2 regions of the Sporosarcina sp. FSL K6-3508 genome follow, and region 2 is predicted to be linked to the other one. Evidence: predicted binding sites of a transcription regulator. Region 2 holds the regulator's gene; the other holds the start of a gene.

Region 1 (7,652 bases), 1.4 Mb from region 2:
GAAGATCATGGCATCTTTACGTGTAATATTCTGCTCTGCCATCGGGGCACCTGCTTTCTTGTCAGTCTTTTTATTTATTATAGCAAAAAAGCAACAAAAAAAAAAGACGGAATAATAAAATAACTAATGCTAGGTGTAAGTGCCTACAGAATATGGTCGACATTCACGACGATATTCTGCAGCCTCTCCTTACACTTTGATCAGCCAGGTGGTTGAACTGATACACAGAGGCGATTTATCCAGCCAAATTAACGATTGCTAATGGACTTTTCAAGGTCCTCTAAAGCAATTTGGATTGCAGAGATCTCTTTTTCCAAACGTTTTTTATTGTGTTCAGTTGAACGCTTCCAGTCGGCTACGGAGTCTTTCATTTCCTCTACAGTTTCTGGAACCAGTTCTTTTGTTTCCTTTGTCAAATCTGTGACAGAATCCTTTAGATCCGCTACTTTACCTCTGACATCTTTCAACTTATCTTTCATCTCTAGCGAAGCTGTTTTTACACTGGATCGCAACTCGCTGCCAGGTTTTGGAGTTGAGTATAGTACTGTAATGGCGGAAGTGACAGCACCTGCCGCTAAGCCGATAAAGAATGTAGACGCTTTCATGTAGAAAACACTCCTTTTGAAGGTTATTATTTTATTAAAGCATGCAAGCCACGGATGGGCAAGAAAAGATCGTACATTTATTATGCAGGAGAAAGCTTTCCTAAGGAAAAGCTTTCATCAAAACATCTTATGCTTGTAATCTCAATTTAATATTATTTGCTAACTCAGAAACGACTTCCATTGGGAATTGTTCCACTTTCGAATTGAATTCAGGTTGGAAACCATCCGATTTATCATAGCGAGGAATAAAATGCATATGAAAATGAAATACAGATTGCCCGGCAAAAGAACCGTTATTCTGTAACAGATTCAACCCGACAGGCTGAAATTCTTCTTTCAATGCGTTTGCGATTTTAGGAGCGACTTTAAATAGGTTGGAAGCCTCTTCTTCTGTCAATTCATACAAGTTTTCACGGTGTGTTTTAGGTATGAGAAGCACATGACCTTTAGTGACGGGCATGATATCCATAAACGCGATGACATGCTCATCTTCATAAACTTTTTCACCCGGGATGGAGCCTTCAACAATTTTGCAGAAAATACATGAGGTCATTTCTACACTTCCTTTCATGTTTGGATGTATTGTAGCATATTTTCTGATAGTTAACGAAGGCAGACAGAGCAATTTTATATTTTCTTTGCTAAAATGAAAATGAAGATTGGAGGAACTATAATGGCAATCCTAGAACTAGAACACGTAACAGGCGGTTACACGCGCAAGCCGGTTTTGCACGACCTTTCATTCCAGATAGAAGAAGGGGAATTGGTTGGTTTGATCGGTCTGAACGGCGCGGGCAAAAGTACAACAATCAAACATATTATCGGTGTGATGAATCCTCTACAAGGTCAAATCAAAATTGACGGAGCAACATTTAGCGATAAAGCACATTATCGGCAGTCATTCAGCTATATTCCCGAAACGCCGGTTCTATACGAAGAGCTCACTTTACAGGAGCATCTTGAGCTGACTGCGATGGCGTATGGATTGGACAAGCAACAATTTGAAATACGTACGGAACAGTTATTAAAGGAATTTCGAATGGAGCAACGTTTGAAATGGTTTCCTGCCCACTTTTCTAAAGGTATGCGGCAAAAGGTCATGATCATGTGTGCCTTCTTAGTGGAGCCGAAACTATATATCATCGATGAGCCATTTGTCGGTTTAGACCCGCTGGCGATTCGAGCGTTGCTAGATCAAATTATTGAGCGCAAAAAAGCGGGTGCATCCATTTTGATGTCCACACATGTCCTTGCGACAGCGGAAAAATATTGCGACCGAATCATCTTGCTCCATGAAGGCCGAGTCCGGGCGAACGGTACAATGGACGATTTGCGTAAAGCGTTCGGGCGCCCCAATGCAACGTTGGATGATTTATATATTGCGATGACCGAGGAATCTGATTATGAACAGCATGCATGATATTTGGGGACAGCGATTCTTTCATTATGTCAATGAATTGCAGAAATATATGCGCTATGTATTCACCGGACACCTTGCAATCGTCTTCATGTTTGCAATCGGAGCGGGCGGATATGCCTACAGCGAATGGTTGAAAGAAGTGCCGGTCAGTTTTCCATCTGCATTGATCGTATCCTTCATTATCGCATTGATCTTAATGAAATCTGCACCCACGACATTGCTGAAGCCTGCTGATATCGTCTATTTCTTGCCGTTAGAACATCAATTGCCAGGTTACATGAAACGCTCACTGTCATGGTCTACATTTTCGCAGTTACCTCTGCCGCTCATTGCTGTGGTCGTGTCTCTTCCTTTATTGAAAGCTACGGAAGTGGGGACAGGTATTGACTATATACTAGCTGTGTTATTGATTATTGCATTGAAAGGGCTATTTGTTGGTACAGAATACAATGTTCGAATTGCCAACAATGAATTTGTCTGGCCAGATCGTATGATTCGCTTCGTGTTGGCGTTTTTGGCGATTTATTTCGGATTGACTTGGAGTCCCATTGCGTTCATCGCAGGCATCTTAGTGGCGATCCTCTATACAAAGTGGTGGGAAAAACAAGCTGTTCAAAAGCCATTTCCATATGAGCAGTTCATAGAGTTGGAACAAAATCGAATGATGCGTTTTTATCGATTTGCCAATTACTTCACGGAAGTACCGCATCTAGTCGGTTCCGTCAGTAAACGGAATTGGCTAAAGTTCGCAATGAAAAGTGCGAGATTCGAACGCCGAAATGTACAAGCTTATCTTGTCGGGCGCACGTTCATCCGGACCGACGACACATTCTGGCTATGGCTTAGGCTGACTGTATTGTCGGCGCTTGGTGCATTTCTGATTCCTATACCTATCGTCTCTTTCATCTTCGTCGGTGCATTAGCATTCGCGACAGCGGTACAACTAATCTTGGCGCTTGAAGGCGGAGTTGAGTTTACGATGGATCAGCTTTTCCCGGAAGAAGAGGAAAGGTCCCAGAGTAAGGCTGTTCGCGCGCTTGTAAGAAAGTTAATCATGCTGCAAGCCATCCTCCTCCTGTTGGCAGCATTGCCATTGTACGGATTAAGTCTGATTCCGGTCCTTATTGCAGTAGTTGCAGTTATAATCGGTGAGGCTACTATTCGTTTGACGAAAGAGCAGGAAGTAGAAATTTAGTTTATGCTGCTAGGTTAGAAAAGGTGCAAGGCACAGTGTGTGTGGCGGGAGTATGGTCACTGAAAACACTTCGGCGCTTGCGGATGGCTCCCGCAATGAGCCAGTCAGGAAGATCGCCTGTCTGTCTCATCGCTCCGCCTACCGCTTGTAAGGCGCCTGCGTTTAGTAAGCGAAAGCACTGGGTATCTAATTGTATATTGTCCTCCGACTAAGAAGCCGGATTCTGAGGCTATCTCAATTTTAAACACTACACTCATTATTTTGACGATTCTAGCGAAGCCGCAACTGCGGGGTCGGCCGTAGCCATGAGACAGCTAGCGTTCTTTGCTAGTTGGCTCTTGGCGGGAGGCAATCCCCCAGCGGCGAAGCGGTGCCAAAGCACAACGCATAACACATACTCTGTCCCGAACCCATTGTCAGTCGAGCGACGAGAAAAAAATAAATGTCAGCTGTGAATTCGCCATTCAAAAATGGTGCAGTCGAATTGTCGGTCTAGTAGCTTCGTTATAAGTCACCTTCATAGAGTTGAATTATCTGAATATATATACCTAGTAAATTGTTAACTGACTATATAGAAATCATTCAAAAGTTCGAATAGTTCATAATGTGGTTGCAATTCTGGTTTATTTGCATATATAATTACTAAAAGGTATCAGGGGTGAGAGAGATGAACAATAACAACTCATATGCTGAATTTTTAAAAGCCGTAGGGAACAACAGCACTTCTCTCCAGGCAGAAAAGCTGCTGAATGAAATTTATTGGGATCTGTTTCTGCAACACATTCACTGGGAACAAACGCAAGCCCGCATTATGAACCTGATCGATGACGCGTTGGATCGTCGCGATGAAGAAGCATTTGAAATGTATACACAACAACTCCAAGAGTTCACTCAAGAACAAGGATATGAATATCAGCCTAAATAACATAAGACAGAGCTGTCCGGAAAGTCATCTTTATCTGACCTTTCGAACAGCTCTTTTTGTATGAAGATAATTAATTATCCTCTTATGTATATTTCATGTGCGGTATATGGCTAGTCTGAAGAGGTGCAGCTTAACTAGCATGCATTCACAAAAAAATGAAACGGTCAGGCCGCGCCTTGATGCGTCCGTCTGTTTTATTTGCTTCGTTATTCCTTCTCGACAAGAGTTTCTTTAACGACTTAAAGGGTACAATAAAATACATACATAGTTAGCTTAAAACGTACGTTCGTTATTTCTTTAGAAAAAACTGTAGCTGTGGTAAAATAGATGGACTAGGTGTTTTAGAATAGGAGTGGAACCTTTTGAACGAAACATTTCAATTGCAAGCCCCATATACACCTCAAGGAGATCAGCCGTCAGCGATCGCGAGCCTTGTTGGTGGTATAAAAGAAGGCAAAAAGCATCAAACGCTGTTAGGTGCAACGGGGACCGGGAAAACTTTCACCGTATCCAACGTCCTAACCGAAATCAATAAACCAACACTGGTCATTGCCCATAATAAAACATTGGCTGGCCAATTATATAGTGAATTTAAAGAGTTTTTTCCTGACAATGCTGTCGAGTATTTTGTCAGCTTCTATGACTTTTATCAGCCGGAAGCGTACGTACCGCAGACGGATACGTATATTGAGAAAGATTCCTCTATCAATGATGAAATTGATAAACTGCGGCACTCTGCGACCAGTTCCTTATTTGAACGTAATGATGTGCTGATTGTCGCATCCGTATCTTGTATCTACGGTCTCGGTTCTCCTGAAGAGTATAACGAGATGGTTCTGTCACTGCGAAGAGACATGGAAATTCCGCGCAATGAATTATTGCGCAAACTGGTAGACATTCAATATGAGCGCAATGACATCAACTTTACCCGCGGAACATTCCGAGTCAGAGGAGATGTAGTGGAAGTATTTCCGGTTTCACGCGACGAACGCTGTATTCGTCTTGAATTCTTCGGGGATGAAATTGAACGCATTCGGGAAGTAGACGCCTTGACAGGTGAAGTGATTGGCGATCGGGATCATGTAGCGATCTTCCCAGGTTCCCACTTCGTAACGCGGGAAGCGAAATTGTTGAAGGCGATCGAAAATATAGAAATTGAATTGGAGCAACAACTCAAATATTTACGTGAGAACGATAAATTGCTGGAAGCGCAACGATTGGAGCAACGGACACGCTATGATTTGGAAATGATGCGTGAAATGGGTTTTTGTTCGGGTATCGAAAACTACTCAAGACATCTGACGTTACGAGAGGCGGGAGCGACACCGTATACGCTGCTCGATTATTTTCCTGATGATTTCTTGATAGTAGTCGATGAAAGCCACGTGTCGCTGCCGCAAATCCGAGGCATGTACAATGGCGACCAAGCTCGTAAGAAGGTATTGGTAGAACACGGTTTCCGTTTACCGTCCGCTCTTGATAACCGTCCGTTGATGTTCGAGGAATTTGAGAAGCATATCAGTCAGGCGATGTATATTTCCGCTACGCCGGGTCCTTATGAAATTGAGCATACAGATAAGATGATTGAGCAGATCATCCGTCCGACGGGTCTGCTTGATCCGATCATCGAAGTGCGTCCGATTGAGGGGCAGATCGATGATTTATTGGATGAAATTCAGTTGCGCATTGAACGTGATGAACGCGTATTGATTACGACACTGACGAAGAAAATGTCGGAGGATCTGACGGATTACTTGAAGGATATCGGTATAAAGGTGCAGTACCTTCATTCGGAAGTGAAGACGCTTGAACGTACTGAAATCATACGAGAATTGCGTCTTGGCACATACGATGTACTGATTGGTATCAACTTGCTGCGGGAAGGGATCGACATACCGGAAGTTTCGTTAGTGGCTATTTTGGATGCCGACAAAGAAGGATTCCTGCGCTCTGAACGTGCTCTAATCCAGACGATTGGGCGGGCGGCGCGTAATTCTGAAGGACGCGTAATTATGTACGCAGACAAAATGACGGATTCAATGGAAAAAGCGATTGGGGAAACAGAACGACGCCGGGAAATACAGCTTACGTACAATAAAGAGCATGGCATTACACCACAAACAATTATAAAGCCGATACGCGAAGTAATCCGTGCGACTCAAGTGGCGGAAGAAACGGAATCTTACTTACAGCGCAGAATAGAAGGCAAGAAACTGTCTAAGGAGGAAAGAGGCTTGCTGCTCGTAAAATTGGAAAAAGAGATGAAGGACGCAGCAAAGGCTTTGGACTTCGAAAGAGCAGCCGAGTTACGGGACAGTATTATAGAACTGAAGGCAGAAAGGTAGAGGCTGGATGAAAAATAAAGAACTAGTGATCCAAGGTGCAAGAGCGCATAATTTAAAAGATATTACCGTTAAAATCCCTCGTGATCAGTTAGTAGTCATCACTGGATTATCGGGTTCCGGTAAGTCTTCGCTTGCTTTTGATACGATCTACGCAGAAGGGCAGCGGCGTTATGTGGAATCCTTGTCTGCATACGCCCGGCAATTCCTAGGGCAAATGGACAAACCTGACGTCGATTCTATAGAGGGACTGTCTCCTGCTATTTCGATCGATCAAAAGACGACTAGCCGAAATCCTCGTTCGACGGTCGGTACAGTTACTGAAATTTACGACTATTTACGTTTGCTCTATGCAAGGGTAGGAAAGCCTGTCTGTCCATTGCACGGCACGGAAATTTCCACGCAAACCGTCGAGCAAATGGTCGATCGGGTAATGGTACTGCCGGAACGAACGCGCATTCAAGTCCTTGCTCCAATCGTTTCGGAGCGAAAAGGAACGCATGCGAAATTAATTGAAGACATTAAAAAACAAGGGTATGTCCGAGTGCGGGTCAACGGAGAAACCATGGATCTAGATGATAATATCGAATTAAATAAAAACAAAAAACATACGATTGAAATTGTCATTGACCGAATTGTCATAAAAGAGGGCATTGAAACACGTCTTAGTGACTCGCTGGAATCGGCATTACGTCTTGCTGACGGAAATGTCATCGTAGATGTAATTGGCGAAGAAGAGTTGTTTTTCAGTGAGCATCACGCGTGTCCGATTTGCGGTTTTTCCATTGGTGAGCTGGAGCCGCGTATGTTTTCATTCAACAGTCCATTTGGTGCTTGTCCAGAATGTGATGGATTAGGCATGAAACTGGAAGTGGACCCCGACTTGATCATTCCCAATAAGGAACTGACGTTGAAAGAGCATGCGATTGCTCCTTGGGAACCGACAAGTTCACAATACTATCCGGAATTGCTGAAAACCGTTGCGAAGCATCATGGTATTGCCATGGATGTGCCGGTCGGTGAGCTGGCGGATGAAGACCTGGAAAAACTCTTGAAAGGTTCTAACAAAGAGAAAATCCACTTCCGTTATACAAATGAATTCGGCAGTACCCGCGACAGCAATATTTATTTTGAAGGAGTCTTACGCAATGTTGAGCGGCGTTAT
Region 2 (7,652 bases):
CGCTACTTAAGAAAGAGCGGTTACAAGGTGGCGGGCACTATGTGGAATACCAGACAGACGATGCGCGTCTGACAATCGAAGTTTTGAAAAAGGCTGCGGAATATGGAGCGCTTTGTGTTAATTATACAAAATGCGAGCAGTTTAATTTTGAAAAAGATGATGTTGTCGGTGCGGTGCTGAAAGATCAAATATCGGGTGAAAAATTTTCGGTTGCCGCGTCTATGGTCATCAATGCAACCGGTCCGTGGGTGGACGATCTGCAGCAAAAAATCAGCAGCAAACCGAAAAAACAGCTTCATATCTCAAAAGGTGTCCATATTGTAGTAGACCAATCTGTATTTCCTTTACAGCAAGCGATCTATTTTGATCATTCGGATGGTCGAATGCTTTTCGCGATTCCAAGGGGAAATAAAACGTATGTCGGTACGACGGATACATTTTATTCAGCGAACAAACAGCATCCAACAGCTACAGAAGAAGATATTCAATACATCATTGGAGCAGTTAATGAAGTCTTTCCTAGCGTGCAATTAACGCGTAGGGCTGTCGAGTCAACTTGGGCAGGATTACGTCCATTAATTGCGCAAGAAGGAAAGGATGCTTCAGAAATTTCAAGACGCGATGAAATATGGGAAATGGTTCCGGGGTTACTGACAATTGCTGGAGGGAAGCTGACGGGATACCGTCAAATGGCAGAAGTCGTCGTCGATAGGGTTTCTGAAAAACTGAAGCATCCTAATATTCTACCGTGTCAAACGAAAAAAATTGCCGTCTCAGGAAGTGATTTTGTGGACGATCAATCACTGCAACACTATATCGATGAGCAATCGGTGAGTGCACCACACTACGGTTTAACTGTACAGCAAGGTGCTCGGATTGCTTCATTTTATGGGAGAAATAGTGATAAAGTATTTCAGTTTGCCCACTCTATTTCTGCGGAAACGAATAGCTTGCCAATTAGTTTGCGGGCAGAAATTCTATATGGCATTCATTATGAAATGGTCACATCACCAAGTGACTTCTTTATTCGCCGAAAAGGCGATTTGTATTTCCAAATCGATGTCGTGGAGACTTTTGCGGAGCAAGTAACCGACTATATGGCAAATTTGCTGCATTACACGGATAATGAGAAAACGGTATATGTAAATGATCTGATGAATGCAATTGCGGAAGCGAAAGGAAGTGGCGCTAATTGGAAGAGTATTGGATAGAGGCGAGAGACGGGACAAAACTGTATAGTAGCTTCCATAAGTCTGCTGAATCCGGAAAAGCACGTGTACATCTTATACATGGAATTGCAGAGCACAGCGGACGATATGGAGAGTTCATTAATTATTTAGTAGAACAGGGCTATGTTGTGGTGATACATGATCAAAGAGGCCACGGCAAAACAGCTGGAGAAAATAAGCTGCCATACGGTGATCTTGGCGATCAAGTCTCTTTTGATCATTTAATTGATGATGTGTTTGAAGTCATCCAGTTTTATCAGCACGAATATCCCGACCTTCCAGTAGTTCTTTTTGGACATAGTATGGGGTCATTTGTAGCCAGACGTTTTATTCAGTTGTATGGAAATGTAGTGGATAAAGTGATCTTATCCGGAACTGGAAGTAATTCGAAAATCATCAGTTACGCCGGAAAACTGCTGGCTGAGTGGAGAGAAGATCATTTGCCGAATAAACAACCGGATGAATTCTTGAATCAATTGGTTTTCGGCAACTTTTCGAAACCATTCGCTGAAGACGGTTCATCATTTGCTTGGTTATCAAGGGATCGTGAAACAGTCAGAGGATATGAACAGGATGAGGCTTGTGGTTTTGTTCCCACTTCACAATTGTTTCGCGTTTTATTGGAAGGTTTGAATACAATTGAAGATCAAGAATCCGTACGAAATATCCCGAAGGAGCTGCCGATTTTATTGGTATCCGGTACAGACGATCCAGTAGGTGATCGAGCGAAAGGTGTTTGGAAAGTGGCAAAGCAGTTCAACGAGGCGGGGCTGCAATACGTGACTGTTCAGCTATATGAAGGCGGACGCCACGAAATGCTTCAGGAAACGAATCGCCTTGAAGTATTCCAGAATATAATTGGATGGATGAAACACTATGAATGAATCAATTGACGTAATTGCAGTGGTAGGCCCGACCGCATCCGGTAAAACTGCATTGAGTACAGCTCTTGCGCTTGCTCTTAATGGAGAAATCATCAATGGCGATGCGATGCAAGTCTATAAAGAATTAAATATCGGAACCGCAAAGATCCACCCTTCTGAAATGAGAGGAGTACCACATCATTTTTTTGATGTGAAAGAACCGACAGAAAGTTTTTCCGTAGCGGAATACCAAGAAGCCGTTAGAGAGTGGATTGCGGATATCCAGTCACGAGGAAAATTGCCAATTATCGTAGGTGGCAGCGGAATGTATATACAAGCAGTCTTATTTGATTATCGTTTCACGGAGCAGGCAGCCGATCCAGTAATTCGTCAAAGGTTGGAAGAGGAATTGGAATCGTCCGGGTCAGATGATTTATATGCCAGGCTGCGAATGTTGGATCCGAAAAGTGCAGAAAGTATCCATCCGAATAATCATCGACGATTAATTCGTGCGCTTGAAATAGTGGAGGTCACTGGCCGAACAAAGCAAGAGCACGAACAGCAACAGGGAAATCAGCCAATGTACCGTGAGTTGCTGATCGGGTTGGATTTACCTCGAGAACAGTTATACGAACGGATTGACCGACGCGTTGACTTGATGGTGGAGGCGGGATTGTATGCGGAAGTCCATGCTTTATGGGAGCGCGGAATCAGGGATACACAAGCGGTTCAGGCGATCGGTTATAAAGAGTTGATCGCGCATTTTAATGGACAGCTAACGAAGGAACAGGCGATTGAAGCCGTCAAAAAAAACACTCGGAACTATGCTAAAAGGCAATTGACATACTTCCGCAATAAATTACCTATCCAATGGGTCGAAGCGAATCAATCGAATGATGAAATTTTCAGAAGAACCTCTAAAATAATAGAGGATTTTCAGAAGTGAGTATGGAATAACTAGATAACAGAGACAGGGAGGCAATTGAATGGCACAAGGAAATATGCAAGATACGTTTTTGAATGCATTACGCAAGAACAATACATTCGTTACAATTTTTTTGTTAAACGGTTTTCAACTGAAAGGCCTTATTAAATCCTATGATAATTATACGGTCTTACTTGAATCGGAAGGCAAGCAGCAGCTCATTTACAAACATGCAATTTCAACATTTGCTCCTGCGAAACCCGTAATTTTAAAAGATGAACAATAAACAGGCGCTTGCCTGTTTTTTTGTGGTCTTTAGTAGGTCAACTGCAGTCCTTCTGTTAAACTAGATGATGAACAAATTGAAAAGAGGTACTACAAATGCAAATAGCACCAATTAATGATGAATTACTCATGAAATCTCAAGAAGCAGAGCAGTTGATTGCACCGTATGTAAAGGAAGTAGAAGACATTGCGTTCTACAATCAACGAAAGGTTCTTCAGGCTTTCAAGCAAAACCGTGTCAGTGATTTTCATTTATCTGGATCAACGGGCTATGGGTATGACGATAGCGGCCGTGACGTACTGGAACAGGTATACTCAGATGTCTTCGGCGCTGAAGACTGTCTGGTCAGGAATCAAATCATCTCTGGGACCCATGCGATCACGATCAGTTTATTCGGGATTCTGCGTCCGGGCGATGAGTTAATTTATATTACGGGTAAGCCTTATGACACGTTGGATTCCATCGTGTCAGGAAACGGAAAAGATACTGGATCACTGGAAGATTATCAAATTTCCTATCAGCATATTGACTTGCTGGAAGGCGGTGCTGTTGACTATGTCAAGGCTAAACAAGCAATTTCATCAAAAACCAAAGTGGTTGCGATTCAGCGCTCAAAAGGCTATTCGAGCAATCCATCCTTCCGTATACATGAAATAGAAGAAATCATCAAGGAAATCCGCAAAATAAAAGAAGACGTCGTGATATTTGTAGACAACTGCTACGGTGAATTCGTCGAGAAACAGGAACCGACTGAAGTAGGGGCGGATCTGATGGCGGGTTCACTAATAAAAAATCCAGGCGGCGGACTAGCTAGAACGGGCGGCTATATTGCAGGCAGGAAAGAACTCGTTGAAAAATGTGCATATCGCATGACATCACCGGGACTAGGGGCAGAAGCAGGGGCTTCATTGGATACGCTGTTGGAAATGTATCAAGGTTTCTTTTTAGCGCCGCACGTAGTCAGCCAGGCCGTTAAAGGAGCTTTGTTTACAGCTGCATTTTTCGAGCAGTTTGGAATGGATACTACACCGCATTATAGTGAACGGAGAACTGATCTCATTCAATCTGTCAACTTCTCATCAGCAGAACAAATGATCAAGTTTTGTCAGATGATCCAGGATAACTCACCGATCAATGCGCACTATGCTCCTGAACCATCTTATATGCCCGGCTATTCGGATGATGTCATCATGGCTGCAGGCACATTTATACAAGGCTCCAGTATTGAGCTGACAGCTGACGGTCCGATTCGACCTCCTTACACCGCTTACATTCAAGGCGGTTTAACGTATGAGCATGTAAAAACAGCTGTACTCACTTCCATGGAGCAATTATTAGAGCGAAAATTAATCTAAAGAAAAAAGTGTATCAAGAACCTATAGGGGTTCTTGATACACTTTTTTTAATGGATCATTCGGTAAACACCGACGACTTTACCAAGTATGGACACATGATTCACGATAATAGGATCCATGGAAGAATTTTCAGGCTGTAAGCGGAAGTAATCTTTCTCTTTAAAAAAACGTTTTACAGTAGCTTCATCTTCCTCTGTCATCGCCACCACGATTTCTCCATTGGAAGCTGTATGTGTTTGTCTGACGATGACACGGTCGCCATTCAAAATACCTGCCTCGATCATACTGTCACCGACGATTTCCAACATGAAGATCTCATCATCTGAAGAACCGAACGTATCTGGTAATGGAAAATATTCTTCAATATTTTCTACAGTTGTAATCGGAGTCCCTGCTGTAACTTTACCGATCAAAGGAACATGCATGACGCCGCTCTTTAATTCGTCTAGTCCTTCCGGGTCTAAGACTTCTATTGCACGCGGCTTAGTAGGGTCCCGGCGAATAAACCCCTTGTTTTCCAATCGAGATAAGTGACCATGTACAGTGGAGCTAGATGCCAGTCCTACTGCTTCCCCGATTTCACGCACGGATGGCGGATATCCTTTTAGCCGTACTTCATCTTTAATAAAAGCTAATATTTCTTCTTGTCTTTTAGATATTTTCTTCAATCTATTCACCTCTTCAAATTGTTTACTAATAAATAGAGATACAGCTCAAGTATTTTGAATATAGTATAACATGTGTTCGATTAGTAATCAAACAAAGGTTCGAATTCTGCTTGACAGCCAATCGTACGTTCTCTTATAATAGAGAACAAGCATTCCGAACGTGCATTCTAAAAAGTAGACTACTAGGGGGATTTATCATGAAATTTCTTAAAGAAAATTATTACTTTATCGTACTATTAATCGTTTTTCTTAGTGTTGCAGCTTATCAATTGGACAAACTGTCTGAAGAAGATAATTATCTAGAAATTGTCATCAATGACGGGGACACATTATGGGGGCTTGCAACCAACTATTCAGATGGAACACCTGCGCACCATTGGATTGAACAAGTTAAATCATTAAATGAATTGCAGACTGATCAAATTAATTCGGGTGAATTATTACGCCTTCCTGTTAAAATGAACCCACAAGCTGAACATCGTGTGGCTGAGATGGGGGAGGAAGCGGATGAATAAAAAAAAGTGTGTAATTTATTGTCGGGTCAGTACCGAAAAGGAGAGTCAAGAACAATCCATTGTCAGACAGCAGGAAGAGCTGGAAATATTGGCGGCAGAAATGTTTTATGGATGTGTAGGTATATTCACTGATCGCCAGAGCGGTTATGATATGGACCGTGAAGGTCTGTTGAATTTATTGGATCGTATACAAGCAGAACCAATCGATGCTGTCTTTATTCAAGATGAGACAAGATTAGGAAGAGGCAATGCGAGGGTGGCCATCCTGCATGTCATTGCTAAATCGAACACAGCTGTTATTTCAAACCATACAAATGGAGCACTGGAGTTAAATGAAATGGATACGATGCTGCTGGAGATTTTAGCGATTGTAGAAGAATACCAACGGAAACTCCATAATGCCAAAATACGAAGAGGAATGAAAAGAGCGGTTCAAAGAGGTTACGACCCTTCCCGTAACTTGCATAATATCGACCGGGGCCCAGGAAGAGAACGACTCGAATTGCCTATTGAAGAAATTGTCGCGTTGCGCAACAAAGGAATGACATTCGATGAGATTTCGAGAGTATTGAACGGACTTGGCCATTCGGTTAGCAAAGCAACTGTCCATAGAAGATATAAAGAGTTTCAAGAGCAGGAACACTAATCGTTTGCACTTTTCCTTCAGGTTGTTTACATTTTAGTAAATGAAGAAATTTTGGAGGGTGTAAAGATGTTATCTGAAAAAAAGATTAAGCGTATTAATGAGTTGGCAAATAAATCCAAGACTACAGGGTTATCTATTGAAGAGGCAAAAGAACAAACTCAATTGCGTAAAGAATACTTGGAAACTTTCCGTTCAAGCATGCGTGAAACAATTGAATCTGTAAAAGTGATCGACGCAGAAGGAAATGATGTAACTCCTGAAAAGGTTAAGGAAGCAAGAGAGAACCAAAAGCCGTTAAATTAAGTCTCAACTGCTGATTAATATTGTAATTCATTAAGTAATTGACTACACTATAGAAGGAATACTTATAAAAATAATCAGATGAGACAGGACGGAAAGGATGTACAGAATGACCGGAAAAATCGATCAACTGGCAATAACAACAATCCGAACATTATCAATCGATGCGATTGAAAAAGCAAATTCAGGTCACCCGGGATTACCGATGGGTGCGGCTCCAATGGCTTATACCTTATGGACAAAGTTTTTACACCATAATCCAACAAATCCGCAATGGTTTAACCGAGATCGCTTTGTGCTATCTGCTGGTCACGGCTCTATGCTGTTGTATAGTTTACTGCATTTAAGTGGCTATGGCTTAACGATTAATGACATTAAGAATTTCAGACAATGGGATTCTAAAACACCTGGACATCCAGAATACGGCCATACAGTAGGTGTGGAAGCGACTACTGGTCCATTAGGTCAAGGTATCGGAATGGCTGTGGGAATGGCTATGGCGGAAAAACATCTAGCCGCAACTTACAATAAACCTGGTTTTGATATTGTTGACCATTACACATATGCGCTTTGCGGAGATGGTGATTTAATGGAAGGCGTTGCTGCCGAAGCGATCTCATTAGCTGGTCACTTACAATTAGACAAGCTGATTGTACTTTATGATAGCAATGATATTTCTCTTGACGGCGATTTAGGTATGTCCTTCTCTGAAAATATTAAGAAACGCTTTGAATCCTACGGTTGGAATTACTTGCGTGTGGATGATGGCAATGACATCGATTCACTATCTGAAGCCATTAAAGAAGCTAAAGGAAAAACGGGCGGTCCTACAATTATCGAAGTGAAAACGGTCATCGGCTATGGT

The links. Region 2 encodes LexA, which represses DNA repair genes until DNA is damaged. Its sites were predicted from a motif close to CGAACATATGTTCG; they were not measured.
Region 1: the regulator LexA is predicted to act here: its motif matches at 4,421-4,434, upstream of uvrB (excinuclease ABC subunit UvrB).

The regions. Positions count from the first base shown of each region.
Region 1 covers NZ_CP152016.1:2,693,538-2,701,189, reverse strand. Annotated here, with positions in the region: gene MKX97_RS13410 (HTH-type transcriptional regulator Hpr) at 1-42, opposite strand, end outside; gene MKX97_RS13405 (YtxH domain-containing protein) at 249-605, opposite strand; gene MKX97_RS13400 (HIT family protein) at 733-1,158, opposite strand; gene MKX97_RS13395 (ABC transporter ATP-binding protein) at 1,279-2,025, shown strand; gene MKX97_RS13390 (ABC transporter permease) at 2,009-3,220, shown strand; gene MKX97_RS13385 (IDEAL domain-containing protein) at 3,888-4,145, shown strand; gene uvrB (excinuclease ABC subunit UvrB) at 4,508-6,490, shown strand; gene uvrA (excinuclease ABC subunit UvrA) at 6,498-7,652, shown strand, end outside.
Region 2 covers NZ_CP152016.1:1,314,460-1,322,111, forward strand. Annotated here, with positions in the region: gene MKX97_RS06095 (glycerol-3-phosphate dehydrogenase/oxidase) at 1-1,211, shown strand, start outside; gene MKX97_RS06100 (lysophospholipase) at 1,193-2,113, shown strand; gene miaA (tRNA (adenosine(37)-N6)-dimethylallyltransferase MiaA) at 2,106-3,038, shown strand; gene hfq (RNA chaperone Hfq) at 3,079-3,303, shown strand; gene MKX97_RS06115 (aminotransferase class I/II-fold pyridoxal phosphate-dependent enzyme) at 3,399-4,658, shown strand; gene lexA (transcriptional repressor LexA) at 4,706-5,326, opposite strand; gene MKX97_RS06125 (LysM peptidoglycan-binding domain-containing protein) at 5,524-5,841, shown strand; gene MKX97_RS06130 (recombinase family protein) at 5,834-6,487, shown strand; gene MKX97_RS06135 (DUF896 domain-containing protein) at 6,554-6,790, shown strand; gene tkt (transketolase) at 6,897-7,652, shown strand, end outside.